3 regions of the Paenibacillus sp. Pae15 genome follow, and region 1 is predicted to be linked to each of the others. Evidence: riboswitches for the same ligand, from Rfam matches in the RefSeq annotation. Region 1 holds a riboswitch; each other region holds the start of a gene.

Region 1 (2,201 bases):
CTACTTTCGCAACAAGAGAAAAGAAGAGGGACGTTAGCCGTACCTCTTCTTCATCTGTTCTATATATGATGAGTCTGCCCTAATTGCCCATCCTTAATCAGCCGACGGCTTCTTTGGACCGATGATATATACGGTTGCGCCATGTTTTGTTCCGAAGCGCAAAGCATAATCATGGCTGTCGAAATAAACGTCGATTTTATTTCCTTTGACTGCGCTGCCGGTGTCTTCCGCTCTGCGGAAGCCCAGACCTTCAATATAAACCCACCAGCCTATCGGAATGACCTTTGGATCGACTGCAATCGTGCGACCTTCCGTTACTCTCGTACCTGATGCCGTGATTCCATACTGCGGATGATCCGGATCCTTGCCTGTCGAGGCCGGTCCCGCGCTATACGCAGTGAGCTTCACGTTATTGATGACCTGTTTAACGTCGAACTTCACGCCGTTTCTGGTCACCTGTTCCAAGGTTGGCGAAGACGAAGAGAGTGTTACTACGGGATTCTTCGTTCCCACCGCAATAATTTTTTGCACACTTTGGGTTTGAATCTTTTCGTCAACGATTTGTTCGGATACGAGCACACCGTCTTCATAGACTTTTTCTTTCTTCTTGAGCAGAACGCCCTCTTGTCCTTCTTGAATAACCTGTTCTTTGCCTCTGATCAGCTTCGGCTCCGTCTTTTTTACCGTTTCGAAAGCGATCGGTTCTTTGATTTCCTCAACATTTTTCTTGACACGGACGATCTTGACTTCACTATTTTCGTTTATTGCCGCATTCAAAGCGGGAGTCACTTTATCAAGTTCACTGAGCTTGATCTTCTGATCGTCAAATAGCTGTTTGACCGTCTTTCCTGTCGTATATACGGTCTTGGTTTGCCCACCGTCTGTCAATTGTACCGGTTTGGCTTTCTCGATAATAATTCGATCTCCCGATTCCACCGAATCATCCAGAGAATGCGACACACGGTCGTGTTCACCGACAGAGATGCCTTGCTCATCCAGTATATGCTGCAGAACTGATTCTCTAGTTTGGAAAGTTTGCTCTTTTCCGTCTACAACAACCGATACGCTTTTGATTGACGTACCGTAATACATGATTAAAAACATGAAAGTCATAGCGAATAATATGAGTGCAATGATCGATATCATACGCAAGTTTTCATGCTTCCATCGCAATGCGAAGGACAAGCTGGATGATCGTCTTTCATGGGTTTGTTCAGGTGTCACAACGCCCACTTGTTCGGTCCTCCTTAAAGCCCCGCCATCCGAGTGTTATGCATGATTAGATCTGACGCGACTATGGTAAAGTATATTCTTCTCCAATTACCAACGTTTGCTTCAACGGCTATCAGAACCGTACTTGCCTAAGGCCACCTCCTGGAATCTTATTTTTTATGAACCGGCTTGGATCGTTATCCCAATGACGGGGGAATACAAAAAAAAGTCAGCGGAGAAGAGGAACCTTCCCGTGACTTTTCTCATTTTCCTCAAAATGAAAAGTTAAGCCGACGACAATCGTTACCTCTCTCTTAACGCTTACGAGGTTAGCTGACGGATTCGGACTTGAGAGTCGCCCTACTCGGAAGCAGCTGCCTGCCCCAAGATTCACCCCTATAAACACCACGTTCATCAACAGCGTAGCGCTGTGACATCCGCGATGCGGTTCCCCCGTTCCCTTACGGAACTCAGCGATGTTGGAATTTTGGCAATCGTATGAAGTTAATATTGAGTGTACGATGTGAAGGCTGGAATTGTAAAGTATACAAACTTTGAAAAAAATCTCGGATTTTACTCAATTATCATTGTTTTTTATTAATTTTTAAACCAAAACCATCTTTTTCTCCATTAGTCACAGTTTTTTGTTTTGTTTTCTTCGATTATCTTGTTTTGTATAAAAAAAGACATGTGTTCTTTTGTGTGAAAATTCACTTTATACCGAAAATGGATATGGCATTCCTCGAGGTAATCCCGGCCAATTCTTCCAGTGAAATGCCCTTGATTTGGGCTGCCGTCTCAGCTACAAGACGAACGTAAGACGATTCATTCCGCTTGCCCCGATACGGATGAGGAGCAAGGTAAGGCGCGTCCGTTTCAATAAGCAGCCGATCGAGAGGAACTTTTTCCAGCACCTCCTTGGGCTGTTTTGCATTCTTAAACGTGACCGGTCCTCCAAACGAGATATAGAAATTCATGTCAAGGCACAT
Region 2 (2,201 bases), on a different contig from region 1:
GCGCAGGACCATCGGAGTGATGGCGGAGCTGCAGCTCCAATTGATCCAGATGCAGGTTTAAGGCCGCTTGATGGCAAGAAACGGTATACTGCAGAGCAGAACAGACTTGAGCAACCCAAGCGATGAAAAACATGCCGCCTACGTCGATATGCGATCCCTTCAAAGCTTCCGTATAGATGCGAATAAACCGGGACATCTCCTCCGGTCTCAACAGGCTGCCCATATGGAATCGGTATTCTGCTCCGGCGATTCCGGTTTCGGATAGTCCAAACCGCTGTTCAAGCACTTGGTTGACCGGTTCCTGAAGAGTCATGATCCGGCGCTCCTTTCTGGCACATCAGGCGAATGATTTGGGGGACAGTCCCCGGTACCAATGAGAATTATAATCATTATCATTAGGGAAATCAATAGAAATCACAGCATTCGGAACAGATCGGATGCAGGAGGCTTCCGCATGGTTTCTGCAAAATAGAAAGCCCTGCAGGCTTGTCCGTCCGTTTCGTCCGTTTTTGCGAACGATCGGATCGGGCCAAACACTGAGGGCTTCCGAAGCTGCATTGCGAATCCGTTGACCAAATCAATTGGAGTCGGTCATGAGTTGTTTGTACTGCTCGTCCGACAAAATACGCCGGGCTGTCACATAACGATTGGCGTAGTAAGATTCGCTCATTTCAGTAATCGTAACGCCTTTGTTCGTAGCCGAGTGGTAGAACTTGCCGCCTCCCACATATACGCCGACATGAGAAATGCCTTTACCGTCGGTGTTGTAGAACACGAGGTCGCCGGGACGGAGCTGATCTGCGGCTACCCATTGGCCGGCTTGGGCTTGGCCTTTGGAGGAATGGGGAAGTTCTATACCGAACTTGTCGAACACCCAAGAAGTATAGCCGGAGCAATCAAAGCCGTTTGTCGTATTGCCTGCCCATTTGTAAGGCGAGCCTAAACCCGCGTTTACCGCTGCACTTAGTGGGGTTTCAGCAAATGCGCTGCCCACGGAAACACTGCAAAACATAGCTAACGAAAGTGCAAAACCTACAAGCTTCTTCTTCAAAAAAAGTTTCCCCTTCCGGTGCCTACGAGGTTAGCTGAAGGGTTCGGTTGAAGGTTCCCTATGATCACTGACGTTGTTTGTCGAGATCAATTCACCCGGTTATGGATCCCCCGTTTTCCTAAACAGAAATTCGGCAAAATTTTCTTTTTTTTGATTCCGGATAAACATATTCGAGAAAAACTGCACTTTTCCTTCTTTTGTAACAAAATTGACACATTCAAGCGGTTTAAATTGAAAATTTTGTTTAATTGAATCGGGGATATAACAACACAAAGACACCGGTCCATGGCGGACCGGTGCTTCTGCGGTCTTATTAGGATATCAGCTACGCTTTCTCCGTCCAAAGCGCATATTGTGTGCTGATGGCCCATACTTTAATAAACATTTGAACCAGCCGATAGGCTTGTAATCCGATCAGGGCCAGAAAGCCGGCCCAGAAAAACGAGGCCGCCATCACCGCGGCGGACACGGCCAAAGCGATTCCTGTTACGGATAAAGAAATCAGCATAATGGCGGGCAGATGGCGAATCACAAACAGCAGGGTGTAAATGGCCGACCTGCCGTCGGTTTTTCCGATCTGAAGGAACAAAAAGACGAGCTGGAGCACAAACCAATAGGCGATGTAGCCGGCCAGCGCCGGCGCCAGCGCTTTCCCGAAGGAAATATATGAAGTCTGATGCCCGTACAGCTCTATTGTATAAGGAACCAGCCAGTAGAGCGGAGAGAGCAGCAGCGCCAGTTGGATGAAGTAGAGGCCGAAGAAGGGAAGAGACAGCTTTCGAATCCCCTCCACGAACCGGTAGCCTGCGTTCATGTCCCGATGTTGAAGCGAGTAATATACCCCCGCATTAAGCAGCGGATGCACCAGCATTCTTAATCCCAGGAGGCAGATGCCCCACCACAGAAACGGCTCCAGCAGGTCCGTCTTCATGATCTGAAAATGACCTTCGATCCAGAACAGCTGCGAAGCTGTGACGGGCAGGTCGCTCCCCGGATAACGATGGAGAAGGGGGAGGACGACGGATTGAATCAGCTTATACAGCGCGACGCCCCAGATGAGATTGTATATAAAGAGGGTAAAGACGGCAAAAGGCTGCTGCCAGGCCAAGGTCCAGCCTGCTTTGATCCGGTTCCACATATTCCTCGCTCA
Region 3 (2,201 bases), on a different contig from region 1:
TATTAAAATTGTTGACGATATAAATCGCCACGAAGAAAAACGTGAGCAGCGCACCGCGCGCATAGCGGATGTCACGCCGCCGCCGCACAACAAGGATCAGCGCCGCGAGTGTCATCACAAGCGAGATTCCGATACTGATCCGCGTCATTAAAGCGGAACGGCGATCCTGCGCTTCCTGCCAGGCCATGAACGCATCCGGAACCGGAAATACCGGCTCAAACGCAGTGACCCGGCTGCCGGACACTTTCAGGTGAAGCTCCAGCGGGGCTTCGCCTATTCGCTCCGTCTTGCTGCGGAAGATGAGACTTCCGTTCCCGGCCCGCCCGGATTCGCCCGTCAATGCAAATTCCGCGGGGTCATAGCCCATCTCCCGAATGGCGGTATTCGCCGTCTTCAGGAGGCCGGCATCCGGAGAGCTTACGGATTCGCTTCTGGCGGTTGCGGTCCGGCTCATCGAGAATCCGAATATGGCCAAGGTTTTATAATTCACCGCCACATAGTACGTTGCGCCCTTTTCGATGTCGTTAATCTCCACCTCAAAATATTCGAGGGGAAATCGTCCTTCATATTTTTTCTTGTATTGATCGTACAGCTGCTCCTTTAGCAAATAGCCGTTTCTTACCGGGTAAGATTGGTACAAGGTATGGGCTTGTGCGCCTGGTCCTATCGCAAAGCGGTTGCGGACAAAGCTCATCGCAGCATTCGCCGCTTGCTGCTTTGTAACGACGGGAAGGTCTTCGGCATCGTCTTTAGGGAGGCGAGTCTTGTCCAAATAGGCGGAGGCAAACGTAACGCCCAGGTACAGCATCAGGCCAAGGACGGCCAGAAGCAGCAGTGGAGGTTCGAATCGTCGTTTCGGCATGAAATGCTCCTTAGCAGATATGGGATAATAACAGTCTATTCTTTTAAGGTAGCATACATTCCATAAGCAAATCCAATGATAACAAGAGCTACGCGAGGCAATATTCAGCAAAGCGAAGCGCCACACCTATAAAAACGCTTACATATGTCGTAATTTTGCGAAATCCGGTGCATTCAGGTGAAACAAGGCTTTGTACTTCAATGAAAAGAGGATTATAATTCATATCAATTGAATAGCGAGCCGAATTTCTAAAGGAAAACGGGGGAACCATGAGTTTAGGGGTGAATTCAGCGGATACAATCCGCTGATAGGGTGCCTGTACATCCGAATCCGACAGCTAACCTCGTAGGCTTGAATTACAGGAACCTTAAATTGACATTGGGTTTCCAGTGTCTTTTTTGTTGCCTGAAACGTCAAATAGGGGTGCATTCATGAAAACCATTGCCAGGAAAGTCGAGCTCACGCCTCCGCAAATTTTGGTCATCGGTTTTGCTGTTATGATCTTGATCGGCTCCATGCTGTTGTCGCTTCCCGCGGCCTCGGCCAGCGGTGTACCGATGCGTTTCCTGGATGCTTTATTCACGGCGACATCGGCAGCCTGTGTAACCGGACTTGTCGTTGTGGATACGGGCACTTATTTTACCCTGTTCGGCCAGATGGTTATCATGCTATTGATCCAGGTCGGCGGGCTCGGGTTTATGACCATGGCTACCTTATTCGCATTTGCCCTGAAAAAGCGCATCTCACTTAAAGAAAAGCTTATTTTGCAAGAAGCACTGAATCAGAACAGTCTTGAAGGCATTGTGCGGTTAATCCGTAAGGTGATGATTTATTCGCTCACGATTGAGTTTACGGCTGCCGTTATTTTCGCTGTTCGATGGTCGGTTGATTTGGGTCCCGGCAAAGCGGCTTATTATGGTATTTTTCATGCCGTCTCCTTCTTCAACAATGCCGGTTTCGATATTTTCGGGCCGGTAACGGGAAAATTCAGCAGCTTGACGGCTTATGCAGCTGATCCGGTGATCAACGCGGTTTCGATGGGACTCATCATTTTGGGTGGAATCGGTTTCGTCGTTCTGTCGGACCTCATGGATTATAGAAGGAACCAAAAGCTGACGCTTCATACCAAAGTGGTGCTAAGCGCTACCGGTTTTTTGATCGGAATCGGGGCGTTGATTATATTTATCTTCGAATTTACGAATTCCAGAACGCTTGGACCGCTCGACTGGTCCGGCAAAATACTCGCCTCACTGTTTCAATCCGTTACACCGCGGACAGCTGGAGCCAATACGCTTGATATTGCCGGGCTTAGGCAGGCGACGCAGTTTTTTATCATCAT

What was found. Region 1 has a riboswitch for cyclic di-AMP ahead of NR121_RS20635 (resuscitation-promoting factor). Riboswitches for the same ligand answer to the same signal wherever they lie in the genome.
Region 2: linked by a shared signal. The riboswitch ahead of NR121_RS08485 (C40 family peptidase) and the one ahead of NR121_RS20635 (resuscitation-promoting factor) in region 1 are both predicted to bind cyclic di-AMP.
Region 3: linked by a shared signal. The riboswitch ahead of NR121_RS01905 (TrkH family potassium uptake protein) and the one ahead of NR121_RS20635 (resuscitation-promoting factor) in region 1 are both predicted to bind cyclic di-AMP.

What each region holds. Positions count from the first base shown of each region.
Region 1 is NZ_JALJRM010000030.1:46,540-48,740, forward strand. It holds gene NR121_RS20635 (resuscitation-promoting factor) at 94-1,233, opposite strand; cyclic di-AMP (ydaO/yuaA leader) riboswitch at 1,515-1,698, opposite strand; gene NR121_RS20640 (TatD family hydrolase) at 1,923-2,201, opposite strand, start outside.
Region 2 is NZ_JALJRM010000007.1:172,046-174,246, forward strand. It holds gene NR121_RS08480 (hypothetical protein) at 1-313, opposite strand, end outside; gene NR121_RS08485 (C40 family peptidase) at 578-1,051, opposite strand; cyclic di-AMP (ydaO/yuaA leader) riboswitch at 1,056-1,197, opposite strand; gene NR121_RS08490 (hypothetical protein) at 1,377-2,189, opposite strand.
Region 3 is NZ_JALJRM010000002.1:30,471-32,671, forward strand. It holds gene NR121_RS01900 (CPBP family intramembrane glutamic endopeptidase) at 1-862, opposite strand, end outside; cyclic di-AMP (ydaO/yuaA leader) riboswitch at 1,091-1,229, shown strand; gene NR121_RS01905 (TrkH family potassium uptake protein) at 1,294-2,201, shown strand, end outside.